DNA from 2 places in the Oceanobacillus sp. GQ8 genome. Region 1 is predicted to be linked to the other one. Evidence: predicted binding sites of a transcription regulator. Region 1 holds the regulator's gene; the other holds the start of a gene.
The links. Region 1 encodes LexA, which represses DNA repair genes until DNA is damaged. Its sites were predicted from a motif close to CGAACATATGTTCG; they were not measured.
Positions count from the first base shown of each region.

Region 2: a site for LexA is predicted at 2,026-2,039, ahead of AC6CHS_RS18795 (ImmA/IrrE family metallo-endopeptidase). Genes of this name have one in related genera too.

Region 1 is NZ_JCAXEV010000001.1:614,290-626,462, reverse strand. It holds gene hflX (GTPase HflX) at 1-1,117, shown strand, start outside; gene AC6CHS_RS03345 (methionine gamma-lyase family protein) at 1,127-2,371, shown strand; gene AC6CHS_RS03340 (MerR family transcriptional regulator) at 2,506-2,880, shown strand; gene glnA (type I glutamate--ammonia ligase) at 2,966-4,303, shown strand; gene AC6CHS_RS03330 (M20 family metallopeptidase) at 4,648-6,078, shown strand; gene AC6CHS_RS03325 (AbgT family transporter) at 6,129-7,640, shown strand; gene AC6CHS_RS03320 (amidohydrolase) at 7,656-8,936, shown strand; gene lexA (transcriptional repressor LexA) at 9,031-9,654, opposite strand; gene AC6CHS_RS03310 (YneB family resolvase-like protein) at 9,942-10,580, shown strand; gene AC6CHS_RS03305 (DUF896 domain-containing protein) at 10,792-11,025, shown strand; gene tkt (transketolase) at 11,159-12,173, shown strand, end outside.
Region 2 is NZ_JCAXEV010000006.1:320,199-323,610, reverse strand. It holds rRNA gene rrf (5S ribosomal RNA) at 82-197, shown strand; tRNA gene AC6CHS_RS18810 (tRNA-Asn) at 273-347, shown strand; tRNA gene AC6CHS_RS18805 (tRNA-Thr) at 359-431, shown strand; gene AC6CHS_RS18800 (CBO0543 family protein) at 855-1,361, shown strand; gene AC6CHS_RS18795 (ImmA/IrrE family metallo-endopeptidase) at 1,536-2,006, opposite strand; gene AC6CHS_RS18790 (helix-turn-helix domain-containing protein) at 2,114-2,455, opposite strand; gene AC6CHS_RS18785 (hypothetical protein) at 2,628-2,777, shown strand; gene AC6CHS_RS18780 (helix-turn-helix domain-containing protein) at 2,758-3,174, shown strand; gene AC6CHS_RS18775 (hypothetical protein) at 3,354-3,412, shown strand, end outside.

The DNA of each region.
Region 1 (12,173 bases):
TATAATGACTCAAAATAGAGATCGAATCGACCCTGCTCACTATATTGGTACAGGAAAAGTACAAGAAATTAAGGAAGCCATCACAGAATTTGGTATAGATTTAGTTATTTCCAATGATGAATTGTCAGCTGGCCAATTGCGGAACCTAGGGGCAGAATTTGGTGTGCGGATAATTGACAGAAGTCAGCTAATTCTTGATATTTTTGCCCAGCGGGCGAGGACCAAGGAAGGTAAGCTTCAAGTTGAATTAGCGCAACATGAATACACTTTGCCGAGACTTCGAGGTCAGGGGATTGAAATGTCCCGTCTGGGAGCGGGTATTGGTACAAGAGGGCCAGGTGAAACCAAACTTGAATCCGATCAACGTCACATAAGAAGAAGAATCTATGATATTAAAAGAAGGCTAGAAACGATTGTTCGTCAACGGGAGCAATACAGAAAACGGAGAAAATCAAATGAAGCTTTTCAAATTGCCATTGTCGGATATACTAACGCAGGGAAATCAACGTTGTTCAATCGTTTGACAAATAGTACATCGCTTGAGGAGAATCAATTGTTTGCTACATTGGATCCGTTGACAAGGCAAATTCAATTACCTTCTGGTTTTCAAGCGCTTATTACCGATACAGTAGGCTTTATGCAAGACTTACCAACAGCCTTGATTGCCGCCTTTCGTTCCACCTTAGAAGAAGTGAAAGAGGCGGACTTTTTATTACATGTCGTGGATGTTTCCCATCCTGATCAGGAACAGCAGCAAGATACGGTTATAAAGCTTTTAGATGAATTGGATGCTGGCTCCATTCCCATGCTTACTATCTACAATAAAGAAGACCGTCTGAATGGGGAAGAAGTTATCCCCATGCAGCATCCTTACTTCTTCATGAGTGCTTATCAACAAAAAGACATTGATAATATGCTCTCCAAAGTAGAAACGATTTTGCAAGAAATATGGAAACCATACAATGTCCAACTAGGTCCTGAGGAAGGAAAACAATTAAACAGACTAGAGCAAGAAACACTTATTGTACGAAAAGAGTTTGAGGAAACAACAAACCGGTATGTATTACAAGGCTATATCAAACAAGATCACCCTTTAAGGGGCTTTTTAGAGGAGTAAAGACATTACATGATTAGAGATATGATACAACAGACAGAAAAAGATTGTGCTATTCACCATAAGAGTATTGAAGAAGTTCGGGAGATAAATCAGAAACGAGTACTAGAAGCCTTTAAAAAACACCGGGTTAGCGACAGCCATTTTCATTCAACAAGTGGATACGGGTATGATGATATAGGGAGAGAAACACTCGAAGCCGTCTATGCAGAAGTATTTGGTGGCGAGGATGCACTTGTAAGACCGCAAATCGTATCAGGTACCCATGCTATTACAACAGCATTATTTGGACTCTTGAGGCCGAAAGATGAATTACTTTACATTACGGGCAAACCATACGACACGTTGGAAGAGGTTATTGGCATTCGAGGTGAAAATACAGGTTCATTAAAAGAGTTCCATATCCATTACAATCAAGTTGACTTAAGGGAAAATGGAAGGGTTAACTACCAGGGGATAAAAGAAGCTATTTCTAATCAGACAAAGGTTATAGGTATTCAACGGTCAAAAGGATATGATGATCGCCCCTCCTTTACGATTGATGAAATAAAAGAAATGATTTCTTTTGTTAAAGAGATAAATGAAAATATTATTGTATTTGTTGATAATTGCTACGGGGAATTTGTAGAGAGTAGAGAGCCATTGCATGTGGGGGCAGATATGATTGCTGGCTCTCTTATAAAGAACCCAGGCGGGGGGATTGTAAGGGCTGGTGGCTACCTTGCGGGAAGTAAAGAACTCATTGAACAGTGTGCTAACCGTTTAACAGCACCTGGTCTAGGAAAGGAAACGGGGGCAACTTTTCATACGCTTCAAGAAATGTTCCAAGGCTTCTTTCTAGCTCCGCATATTGTGGGAGAAGCGTTGAAAGGTGCGGTTTTCACTTCTCGCTTTTTAGAACTAGCTGGTTTTGAGACAAGCCCGCACTACCAAGAGAAAAGAACAGACCTTATTCAATCCGTCACCTTCAGGAAAGAGCAACCGATGGTACGCTTTTGCCAGGAAATACAGCGAAACTCTCCAGTGAATTCTTTTGTCACTCCATACCCTAGCGAAATGCCCGGATATGAAGATAAAGTGATTATGGCAGCAGGTACATTTATTCAAGGGGCAAGTATTGAATTGTCAGCGGACGGCCCATTAAGACAACCATTTACAGCCTTTGTTCAAGGAGGCTTAACATATGTACATGTTAAGCTAGCGCTAGTAGCAGCTGTGGAAACATTGACAAAAGAAGGTTTGATAAATAGAAGTTAGGGAATAAAAAAGAAGTAGAAGTTTAATTGTGTTAGAAAACCTAACATCAGGTTGACATATTACCTTACACCTCATATAATATAACTAATTCGTTACAAGGGGGTCATGAATTGAATGATCAAGATAGACGTTCCATGCCCTTATTTGCAATTGGTATTGTAATGAAGCTTACAGAACTAACTGCAAGACAAATAAGGTATTATGAAGAGCATGATCTAATTCATCCAGAAAGAACAGGTGGAAATCAACGGTTATTTTCATTTAATGATGTAGACAGATTACTTGAGATAAAAGACCTTTTAGATAAAGGCCTAAATATTGCAGGGATCAAGCTCATGCTTCAAGAAGAAGTGACCGAGAAAAAAGAAGTGTTGCCAAAGCCAACCTCAAATGAATTGTCAGACAAGGAGCTTCGGAAAATTTTACGAACAGAACTTACCGATGCGGGCAGACATGGTAAAACGAACCTGCGCCAAGGTGAATTATCCAGATTCTTTACCAATCATTAATAATGTATAGAAAATGTGGATACATAGCTTAGCTTATATAACCATATTTTTTATTCAAATATATAAATTATTAGGAGGAGAAAGAATGGGAAAGAAATTATCAAAAGATGAAATCATGAAACAGATTAAAGAAGAGAACGTGAGGTTTATCCGTCTTCAATTCACAGACATGTTAGGGACAATCAAGAACGTTGAAATCCCTCTAAGTCAATTAGATAAAGCATTAGATAATAAAATGATGTTTGACGGTTCTTCTATCGAAGGATTTGTTCGCATTGAAGAATCTGATATGTATCTATATCCTGACCTGGATACCTTCGTTGTATTCCCATGGACTTCAGAAAAAGGTAAAGTTGCCCGTTTTATCTGCGATATTTACAAGCCAGACGGCACGCCATTTGAAGGGGACCCACGCTATAATCTAAAGCGTAACCTTAAGAAAATGGAAGAGCTAGGGTTCGATGCTTTTAATATTGGGACAGAGCCAGAATTCTTCCTTTTCAAATTAGATGAAAAAGGAGATCCATCCCTTGAACTAAATGATAGAGGTGGCTATTTTGACTTGGCTCCTACTGATTTAGGAGAAAACTGTCGTCGTGATATCGTACTTGAACTTGAAGAAATGGGCTTTGAAATTGAAGCATCCCACCACGAAGTAGCACCAGGACAGCATGAGATCGATTTCAAATATTCTGATGCTGTAAAACATGCTGATGATATCCAAACTTTTAAACTAGTAGTTAAAACAATTGCTAGAAAGCATAATTTACATGCTACATTTATGCCGAAGCCATTATTCGGCGTTAACGGATCTGGGATGCATGTTAACATGTCTCTATTCAAAGACGGTAAAAATGCCTTTTTCGATGAAAAAGGAGATATGCAACTAAGCGAAACGGCTTATCAGTTTATTGCAGGCACAATCAGTCATGCGAAAAGCTTTACTGCTGTTACGAACCCTACAGTTAACTCATATAAAAGATTAGTTCCTGGCTATGAAGCTCCTAGTTATATAGCGTGGTCCGGTTCTAACAGAAGTTGTCTAATGCGTATTCCAAGTTCACGTGGAATTAGCACACGGGTAGAAGCGCGTAGTGTTGACCCATCTGCTAATCCATACTTGGCATTATCATCCCTACTAGCAGCAGGCCTAGACGGGATTGAGAAGAAAATGAAAACACCAACTGCCGTAGACCGCAATATTTATGTTCTTACAAAAGAAGAGCGTGAAGAAGCTGGAATCGAGGATCTACCTAGCACATTAGCTGGTGCACTTGAAGAACTTAAAAAAGATGAGGTTATCGTAAACTCACTTGGTGAACACTTATTCGAACATTTTGTTGAAGCAAAAGAAATCGAATGGGATATGTTCAAAACGCAAGTGCATCCATGGGAAAGAGAACAATATTTAAGCACGTACTAAGCTTTAAAGAAGCTTTGTACTCAACTATTTTAAATGTATATTAAAAATACCGTCCATCCATGGGCGGTATTTTTAAAAGTACCTTTTGAAAAAATTACACTTTAATACTTGATCGATTTAGAGATTAAAGGGAGATAGAGCAGGTGTCCCATAATGCAGGCGCTCTATCCTTTAGTTTAAAATGTCAAAATTTTTCAATGCTTCTAATGATTGCATTTGTCTAATTTTTTAGACTTATGGTAAAATAAATCTACATTTCTCGACTTAAATTGCGAGATGAAAATTCAGAATGTTATTAATCATGTCGTTAATCAATCTTTAAGGCCAACAAAGGAGGAACTAACATGAATAAATTTGTAGCAAACTATTTATCTACAAATCGGAATACTTTTGAACAGGTAAGTAGCTATATTTACCACCATCCAGAAACAAGATTTGAAGAATATGAGTCAGCTTCCTATTTTGCTAAGGCTTGTGAGGAAAAAGGCTTTCTTGTTGAACGTAATGTTGCGGGGATAGAAACAGCATTTATTGCTACATATGGCGAAGGCAAGCCCGTAATAGGATATCTAGGAGAGTTTGATGCACTTTCAGGCTTAAGTCAGAAGCCTAATGAAACGAGTTATCAACCTTTAGAGAAAGATATTGGACATGGATGTGGTCATAATTTGTTAGGTACAGGGGCGTTTGCTGCTGCATGTGCTGCAAAAAAATACTTAGAAAAAAATAACCTGCCAGGTACTGTGAAATTTTTTGGCTGTCCAGGAGAAGAAGGCGGTTCAGGGAAAACATTTATGGTAAGAGAAGGTGTGTTTGATGGTGTTGACGCTGCGCTTACATGGCACCCCTCTCCTGCAAATGCGATTATGAGTTTATCAAGCTTAGCAAACTATCAAGTTTCATTTAAATTCAAAGGCATTTCCTCTCACGCTGCAAACACGCCACACTTGGGTCGGAGTGCATTGGATGCTGTGGAACTAATGAATGTGGGTGTCAACTACTTACGAGAGCATATTGTGCCAGAGGCACGTATTCATTATGCTGTGACAAATACAGGGGGTATATCCCCAAATGTGGTTCAAGCAAATGCTGAGGTACTATACCTCGTAAGAGCTCCAAAGGTGGCACAAGTGGACAGCATTTTCCAAAGGGTAAAGAAGATTGCCGAAGGTGCCGCACTCATGACAGAAACGGAAGTAACAATTGATTTTGATAAGGCATGTTCTAATTATATTCCCAATCGTTCACTGGAGAAAATCTTGTATAAGAAATTTACCGAGGTTGGGGTACAAAAGCCTACAGATGAAGAAAATGCATTTGCAGAGAAAATATGGAATACCTTTACAGACGGTGAAAAAGAAAACTTCCTAGATCCAATGAAAGGTTTTGGTTATGTAGGAGATGGTAGCGAATTTGCTGGTAAGTATTATTCTGACTCCATTTCCCCTTATCATGAATCTAAGGAAATCCTTGCTGGGTCAACAGATGTTTCAGATGTAAGCTGGGTCGTCCCAACAGCTCAATTATCGGCATCAACCTCTGTACTGGGTACTGCTTTACACACATGGCAAATGACAACACAAGGATTAAGAAACTATGCACTAAACGGTATGTTCCGTGCCGCAGAAACAATGGCCTTAGCTGGTATTCAGCTGTTTGATAGCCCAGAAGACCTGCAAAACATAAAAGAAGAATTTGAGGCATTTAAGAAAGCCAATCCATACAGCAATCCTATTCCTGAGGGTGTATATCCTTCAAAGTTGCATGAGAAATAGGCTTTTCAAATAGATAGATCGTAATATTAGTATAGAATGCGAGGGATATTATGGAAAAGAGGCGTGGTTTATTTCAAAGATTTTTAGATTTGGTGGAAAAGGTAGGAAATAAGCTGCCGGATCCGTTTATATTATTTATTGGTTTATCACTATTAATGATCGTTGTTTCCTATATATTTAGTTTATTTAACGCTTCCGTTGTGCATCCAGGTACAGGGGAAGAACTAGAGATTCAAAATTTGCTATCAGGTGAAGGCTTGCAGTTTATCTTGACTTCCATGCTTGATAACTTTACAGGTTTTGCTCCACTGGGACTTGTTCTTGTTATGATGCTAGGAATTGGCCTAGCTGAAAAAGTTGGACTGATGGATTATGCCATCAGAAAAACAATCTTAAGCTCACCTCCAAGTTTAGTTACTTATACGGTAGTATTTGTAGGGATTCTTGGAAACCTTGCCTCTGACGCTGCAGTTGTATTGATACCACCACTTGCTGCGATGGTATTTTATAAAGTTGGACGCCATCCATTAGCTGGATTAGCTGCAGGCTTTGCTGGGGCCGGTGCAGGATTTACAGCAAATATCTTTATTGCAGGGACAGATGCATTACTAGCAGGCATTTCAACAGAGGCCGCAGCCATTGTGGACGAGTCGATGGTAGTAACCCCGGTCGATAACTGGTACTTTAATATTGTATCTGTTTTTGTTATGACGGTTATTGGTGGACTCATAACTACTAAATTTGTTGAACCAAGACTGGGCAAATATAAAGGCGAAGCAGTTGAAGATGAGGGGAATGAAGAGTTACAGAATGGTGGCAAAGGATTCCGAAATTCGATCATTGCTGGGCTTTCCTACATTGCACTTATCGTCATTGTTATTTCTTTACCAAACAGCCCATTAAGAGGTGAAGATGGTAGTATTGTACCCTCGCCATTCTTAGACGGGATTATTCCTATTGTGCTATTTTTCTTTATCATTGTAGCTGTTACCTTTGGTATAACAGTAGGGAAAATTAAGACTGGTAAGGATGTTAGTGACTATATGGCAGATTCTATGAAGGACATGTCAAGTTATATTGTTCTAGTATTTGCTATTGCACAGTTTATTGCATATTTTAATTGGTCGAATTTAGGAACATGGGTAGCCGTTAATGGCGCTGATTATCTAAAGGATATTAATTTTACAGGTATTTGGTTGATTATTGGCTATATCATATTTACTGCATTAATGAACTTCCTGATCACTTCAGGGTCTGCCAAGTGGGCAATTGAAGCCCCGGTGTTTATTCCTATGTTTATGCAACTCGGTTATCATCCGGCCTTTACGCAAGTTGCGTACAGGGTGGCAGATTCCTCAACAAATATTATTACACCATTGTTTCCGTATATGGTTATTATTTTGGCGTTTATGAAAAAATACGATAAAAAAGCTAGTATAGGTACTTATATTTCATTAATGCTACCGTATAGTATTGCGTTTTTAACTACTTGGATTATATTAATTCTGGTATTTTACTATTCAGGTCTACCATTTGGTCCAGGAATATACCCGTTCTTATAAAAGGAGGAGAGCAGTATGCAACAATTAGGAGATAAATTAATTAAGTGGCGCCGAGATTTCCACCAATATCCTGAAACAGGTTTTTTGGAAATGAGAACAGCGTCTATTGTAGCCTCTATTTTAGATGAGCTTGGTTTCCAATTGAAAATGGGAAAGGAAGTTATGTCAAAGGCAGACTGTATGGGAAAACCAACTGAGGAGGAAACAAAGAAACATTATCAATGGGCACAGAAAAATGGGGCAATTGGTGATTATCTTCATCTCTTTTCTGAAGGCTATACAGGAATAGTTGCCACACTAGATACAGGTAAGAAAGGTCCTGTCATTGCATATCGATTTGATATGGATGCATTGGATATTTTAGAGTCAAACAGTAACGAGCATTTCCCGCGCAATGAAGGATTCAGCTCAAAAGTTCACGGGAAAATGCATGCCTGCGGTCATGACTCCCACACCGCGATGGGTTTAGGCCTGGCCACTTTGCTTATTGAAAATAAGGACCAACTTAAGGGGAAAATAAAATTAATATTTCAACCAGCTGAGGAAGGTACACGTGGAGCAAAAGCTATGGCAGCTGCAAATGTAGTGGAAGATGTGGATTATTTCGTCGCTACCCATATTGGGGTCGGTGTTCCGCATAAGCAGTTCGTTGCCGCCAATAGTGGTTTTCTTGCGACCTCCAAGTTAGATATCACCTATAGTGGTACTGCAGCACATGCCGGAGGTAGTCCTGAACAAGGGAAGAATGCACTCTTAGCAGCAGCCGCTAGTGTGCTAAGCCTTCATGGTATATCACGCCATTCAGGAGGAGCTACCAGGATAAACGTTGGGCAGCTAGAAGCTGGTGCAGGTAGAAATATAATTGCCAACCATGCTAGCATGAAAGTGGAAACGCGAGGAGAGACTTCTGAAATAAATGATTATGTGAAAGAACAGGTGACATCTATCGTCAGTGGAGCGGCTACCATGTACCAAGTAGAACATAAGATTGAAACAGTAGGCGAGGCACTAAGCTGTAAATGTTCGTTGGACCTAGCAGGTATCCTCCACCAATGTGCCGAATTATCCCCAGATATTGAAAAAAGTCGACTGGAGGATAACACACCAGGAGGATCAGAGGATGCGACCTATTTTATGAACGAAGTGCAGAAAAACGGCGGAAAGGCAACCTACTGTGTATTCGGAACAGAACTGACTGCAGGGCATCATAATGAGAAATTTGATATTAAAGAAGACACGTTATTGCCTGCTGTTAAAATTCTTTTCCAATCAGCCAAAGTAATAATGGAACAATAAAACAGCTGCCCTCGAGGCAGCTGTTTTTTTATTGTGAGAAAAAGATATTTGGCATGATCGAAAGACGAGTGCATGATACTATGCGTTGCGCTATTTAATGAATATTACGATATAAGCCAATTACTTTACCTAGTATAGTTACATTATCATATAGAAGCGGATCCATCGTTGCATTCTCAGGCTGGAGGCGAATATGGTCTTTTTCTTTAAAGAACCTTTTCACTGTCGCTTCGTTTTCATCTGTCATCGCAACAACTATATCACTGTTTTGTGCGGTGTTCTGCTGTTTCACGATAACCATATCCCCATCAAGTATTCCTGCTTCAATCATACTTTCCCCTTCGATAACCAATACGAAAAGATTATCATCAGGTCCGGCACTTGTGGTTGGTAGAGGAATGAATTCCTCGATGTTTTCAACTGCTGTAATAGGTAGGCCTGCTGTTACTTTCCCGATTACAGGAGCATAGCGAGCTTCTTCTCTTGGGATATTGTTTCCTTCCGACAAATCAAGTATTTCAATTGCTCTTGGCTTAGTCGGATCTCGTCGAATGTATCCTTTGCTTTCAATTCTAGATAAATGTCCATGCACTGTAGAACTTGAGGCAAGTCCAACAGCTTCGGCAATTTCCCGGACGGAAGGCGGATATCCTTTTTTTGTTACTTCGTCTTTAATATAATCTAAAATCATTTGCTGACGTTTTGATAGTTTTGACATAAATGTTTCACCTCGCCCATAAGATTAATTATTAATAGTTTACCATTTGATTCCACATAAAGCAAACATTCGTTCGAGAAAAAGTCTTGACAGGATCATATGTTCTGCTATAATTAAAATTACAAATAAGCGAACAAAGGTTCCTATTTAGAGAAGGAGGGAATGAGACTATGTTTAGTAAACTTACAAAAACGGATTTGTTTTATATAGTTGCCTTTGCCTTGACGCTGGGATTCCTGTACTTTACTATGATTACGAGTTAAATGGTTTAAGAAGGAGTAAGCGTGTTGAATGCAATTATCTACTGTCGCGTGAGTACCGACAAACATACCCAAGAGACCTCTCTTGCTAGACAAAAAATAGAGCTAACGGGATTAGCAGAACGCTATAATTTTAATGTAATAGCTTGTATAGAAGAACAGAAGAGTGGCTATGAAATAGAGCGAAATGGAATATTTGAGATGCTCGATATATTTGCAGCTAAAGATGCTGACTGTCTACTCATCCAGGATGAAACTAGACTAGGGCGTGGGAATACCAAAATTGCGTTGTTCCATCAGCTTCAAAAGCTCCGTATAGATGTATATACAGCAATGCATGATGGGAAGCTTGAACTATCAGAATCAGACTCTATGGTTTTGCAAATTGTTGGGATAGTGGAAGAATACCAGCGGAAAATTCACAATGCAAAGATTAAAAGAGGAATGAGACGCGCAGTAGAACAAGGATATAATCCTGCTGATAATCTCAAAAACCAGCATCATGCGCCAGGGCGTGATAGAGTTGACTTTCCTATAGAAGAAGTGGTTAGACTTAGAGAGAAAAAACTGACATTTGAAGAGATTACGAGTACATTAAATGGAATGGGTTACCCTGTTTCAAAAGCGACGGTCCATCGGAGGTATAAGGAACTGCAAGATACTTGAATATAAGCCTTAATAGGCGTAAAATAAATAAGCAGGAGCTAATGGCTCTTGTTTTTTGTTGTATTCAGAAGTAAAATAGATTTTTTAAAAGATAAAGCTTAATAAGATCTTAAATAGCCCAAGACGTTGGCGCAATTACGACGAGGAAGTTTGTAAAAGCCAAAAGGGTATTTAGACTTGTGTAATAGATAATTGAAAAGGAGGTAGAGCCATGTTATCTCAGGATAAAATTGAGCGAATTAATTCACTGGCAAAAAAGGCTAAAGATACAGGTTTAACTGAGAAAGAGAAACAAGAACAAAAAGAGCTCCGTGAAGAATATCTAAACAATGTAAGAAGCTCTTTTAAAAACCAGTTTAAATCCATGACAGTAGTAGATCCTAAAGGAAACGATGTTACACCAAAAAAAGTGAAAGACTTGCAAGAGAGAAATAAGAAACATTAATTTTGTACCATACTACGACAAAAATCACCCTTTTTATAAGGAAGCCTATCCGTTTTAACTTGTTCCTGGATGGGTTTCGTTATAGAATGAGGAGGAAACAACCAGTAGTTATTTTTGAAAGGGGTTAAACAATATGTCAAACAACATAGAACAAAATTCAATTACTACAATTCGTACATTATCTATTGATGCAATTGAAAAAGCGAACTCTGGTCACCCCGGACTTCCAATGGGAGCAGCTCCAATGGCCTACACGCTATGGACTGACTTCATGAATCACAATCCTAAAAACTCAAAATGGTTCAACAGAGACCGTTTTGTTCTTTCAGCAGGCCATGGATCTATGCTTCTATATAGTTTGCTTCATTTATCTGGTTATAACGTGTCGATGAATGACTTGAAAGAATTTCGTCAATGGGATTCTAAAACACCAGGCCATCCAGAAGTACATCACACAGACGGTGTAGAAGCAACAACTGGTCCACTTGGTCAGGGGATTGCCATGTCAGTTGGGATGGCGATGGCTGAAGCACATCTATCTGCGAAATTTAACCAAGAAGATCTTCAGATCGTCGATCACAACACTTATGCACTTGTAAGTGATGGAGATTTAATGGAAGGTATTTCACATGAAGCGGCTTCACTTGCTGGCCATTTAGGTCTTGGTAAGCTAATTGCACTATATGATTCCAACGATATATCTTTAGATGGCGATCTAAATCAATCTTTCTCTGAAAACACGGAAGAACGCTTCAAAGCATATGGATGGCAAGTAATTCGCGTTGAAGACGGAAATGATGTAAATGAATTAAGAAAAGCGATTAAACAAGCACAGGAGAATACTGATCAACCAACACTTATTGAAGTGAAAACAATTATTGGCTACGGTTCTCCAAATAAATCAGCGTCAGCTTCTTCTCACGGTGCTCCTTTAGGTGCAGACGAAGTTAAACTAACTAAAGATTATTATAAATGGACCTATGAACAAGACTTCCATGTGCCAGAAGAAGTGTATGAAGATTTCCAAGAAAAAATTGGGAAACAAGGTGCTGAAGCAGAAGATAACTGGAACGCTTTATTGGCAACATACAATGAAAAGTACCCAGAATTGGCTAAGCAATTTGAATTAGCTATGAAAGGAGAACTAC
Region 2 (3,412 bases), on a different contig from region 1:
TAATATGGTCAGTTATCAAGGAAGTTTGAAGTGATTCATTTTCTTTCTATGAGAAACACAAAATGACCTATATGAATTAGGTCTGGTAGTAATAGCGGAGAGGTCACACCTGTTCTCATGCCGAACACAGAAGTTAAGTTCTCCAGCGCCGATGGTAGTTGGGGCTTTGCCCCTGCAAGAGTAGGACGCCGCCAGGCCTATTTTTTTATATATTGCGTATAATAATCGGTCACCATGTACATAATAAGATTGTTATAGTAATTTATTATTATTCCACAGTAGCTCAGTGGTAGAGCAATCGGCTGTTAACCGATCGGTCGTAGGTTCGAATCCTACCTGTGGAGCCATTTTTATGTCTGCTTCCATAGCTCAGCAGGTAGAGCACTTCCATGGTAAGGAAGGGGTCAGCGGTTCGAATCCGCTTGGAAGCTTATCTAAACCCCCTCGATATATAAGGCTTTTACTCCAAAGTAAAAGCCTTTTTTGTTTACTTATATATTTTTCAGCCGAAGATATAAAAAGAAAAGCCCTCGAAATTTGAGAGTGAGGATTTTTCTTTTTATTAACAACTTAACAACCTATCAGATACATCCGTATATAGCCCATCACACTTATAAGGGCATTTGTAAAATTTCTATCATAGTGATTCTTCAATCGTTCATACTTAAGTATTTCTAACCTTTACTATTTGAGTTTCCTTCTATATTAAATAAAAGTCTTGTCTCCAATGAATAAAGGTAGTAGGGACGTAGACAATAAGTAACAAAAAGGTAAGGTGGGAAATAAATGACCGTCGAACAAGGGTTGAAACAAACAGACAGAGCATATAACTAATTAGTTGAGTGAACCAGATGATGACAGATGCAATATTTAACGCTTTTTTATTTACTTGGCAATGGTGGTTAGATATTGGGTTATTTATTTTTCCCTGGATTATATGGATTGTGTTCAGGAGTAAGAAGAGCACTGGTCGTCTTCTATTGGCCGGATTTATTACCATCATTCTGTCTCTATTAATTGATCTTATTGCAATGTCTTATGGCCTTTGGTCCTACCCTATGAAATTCCTACCTATATCTCCAGTATTGTTTCTGCCTTATCATTTGTCATTAGCTCCTGTTGCAGTTATGTTTGTTCTACAAGTTGGACCGAAAGTTAATTTGTTTTTCAAAGGAGTAATTTTTGCAGGTATCGCAGCGTTTGGTGGGATGAATTTATTTGAGGCCATCGGGTTTTATAACCCAAGAGGTTGGCCGACATTTTATGATTTCTTTATTTTCCTTTTTATCTATATTGTAGCTAGCCTTTTTTATAAAATAGACAATTATGATGAAGAAATATCTCAAACTCGAAAACAATGATCCCTTTTAGGCCTTAATGTCCAAAATAATTTTCTGCATTTTATAACTAAGCATGTTTAAGCCACAGTGAACTATACTAATCGTCGATTGGAAGCACTTATAAGAAAGGTCTTTACTCAACTCGAGTTAAGGCCTTTTTATTTTCTATTCTAGACGTTTTCGGCCCTCTATAAATCAAGAAAGGTTACTTCTGCAAAGTCCCCTTTTATTCTCCAACATCTCCATACGCTTACAAGCAAATGCATACTCTACATTAAATAATTCCATGAGCTTATACGGTGTCATTTTCAAAGTACTTTCTTCCAACATAAAGGTGGGAATGCATAGGTGGCAGCTGAAATAGTTTGCCTGCCATTCCTGTAATTCAATAAAGCTGGGAGGTAATAGCTCTTGCCTTCCTACATGCCACATAATATGTCCAACTTCATGGGTAAATTCTTGCCACTGAACTCTTTCATTCTTTTGCTCATTTAAGAAGATAATATATTTTCCATTCCTACATATCGCTTCACTACCAAACTCCCATAAATGTACCGTAACTTGAAGAGCATCCGCTACTTTATCAATCCCTAAGTCTGCAGGCTTTCTTATGTTAAAAGATAGCAAAAGGTCCTTAACAAATTTTTCTGTCCTAGTGTAAAACATAGTAATGCCTCCTTGAAAAAGAATGTATGTTCGTTTTTAAGTTATAAAAGGAGGTGTACCATTATTTGTACACCTAACAACCGGCAAAGAGTCTTTAGCAAGATAACTTACTCTTCCTTGAATGCTTCCCAAATCCTTTTTAACCTGCGCAAATCTTCTTCACTATTTTGTGGTAACGTTTTATACCACCTCTCGAGAGAAGGGTCATTCCGAAATGCCTCAAATTTCTGTTTTTCAGACATGGAAGGATTCTCTGATCTCCCAAGAAGATAGTCTGTAGTTACTTCGAGGATTGTTGCTATACGGCTAAGCTCATGGTCTTTAACAGGCCTTTCCCCTAGCTCAATACGATTCATAACACTCACATTTAATTGAACGCGTTTGGCAAGTTCTCGTTGACTCCACCTTTGTCTCTCTCGCAATTGGACAATTCTTTCCCCTAAATTCACCGTGAACAACCCTTTCCTATATCCTCTATATCCTAACATAGTTTCTGTTAGTGAAACAAATTATTATTTTTAGCCCTAAAGTCCTCTTTACATTTCTGTTTTAGAAATATAATATAGGAACACGCGTTCTATTATATTCTAACATGTTTTACAATAACAAGGGGGTAAATCTATGGATAAAATGATGAGTGCTGTTAGATGGATTGTCAGTGACGTAAGAAAGGATAAACGAAGCGGTGTTCTCTCTCCTATTAAGAGAAGTAAGTATGCACAATTATTATTTGAAAAGGGGGCGGGGTTTAATGAACGAAAAACAGATTGAGCGCACATTGAAAGACTATCATTGGATGATTAAAGAAATTAAAAGGCAGCGCGATGTGCTTGAAGAAGAGATAGGTTTAAAGCTAGTTTCCTCTTCTGGTATTGAGTCAACCCTTCCTAAAGCAAAAGGAACGGTTAGTGATCCTGTTGGACAAGAAGTATTACGTAGGGAGAAGAAGAGTGGATGGATTATGAAATTAGAGAAAAAGATACTATATATCCAAGAAAGAATGGAAGTCATTGAAGATCCCAGGGAAAAGGCCATTTTAGAATGTATGTTAGATGGAATGACAATCAGTGCGATTAGCCAGCATATGGGTTTATCAAGAAGGCAGGTCTATCATGTGAAGGATGAGATAGTTCGGAAAATTTCACACTTTACACACTCTGCTCAGTAGATGACAAGAATAACAAGAGAGATGTATAATCGGATTAACAGGAATAGAACAAATGTTCCTGTTGGAGATACTATTCCTTTTTAGCGTCTTTCCTAAGTAAAACATTGCTAGGTAAAGACGTTTTCATTTTAACAAATGAAAAGAAAAGGACACTACTACGTCTTGAAGGGAGGTTGGGAATGCTAAATCAAAAGGAACAGGAAAATTTGAAGGAATTTATGACAGTGCTTACGGAAGT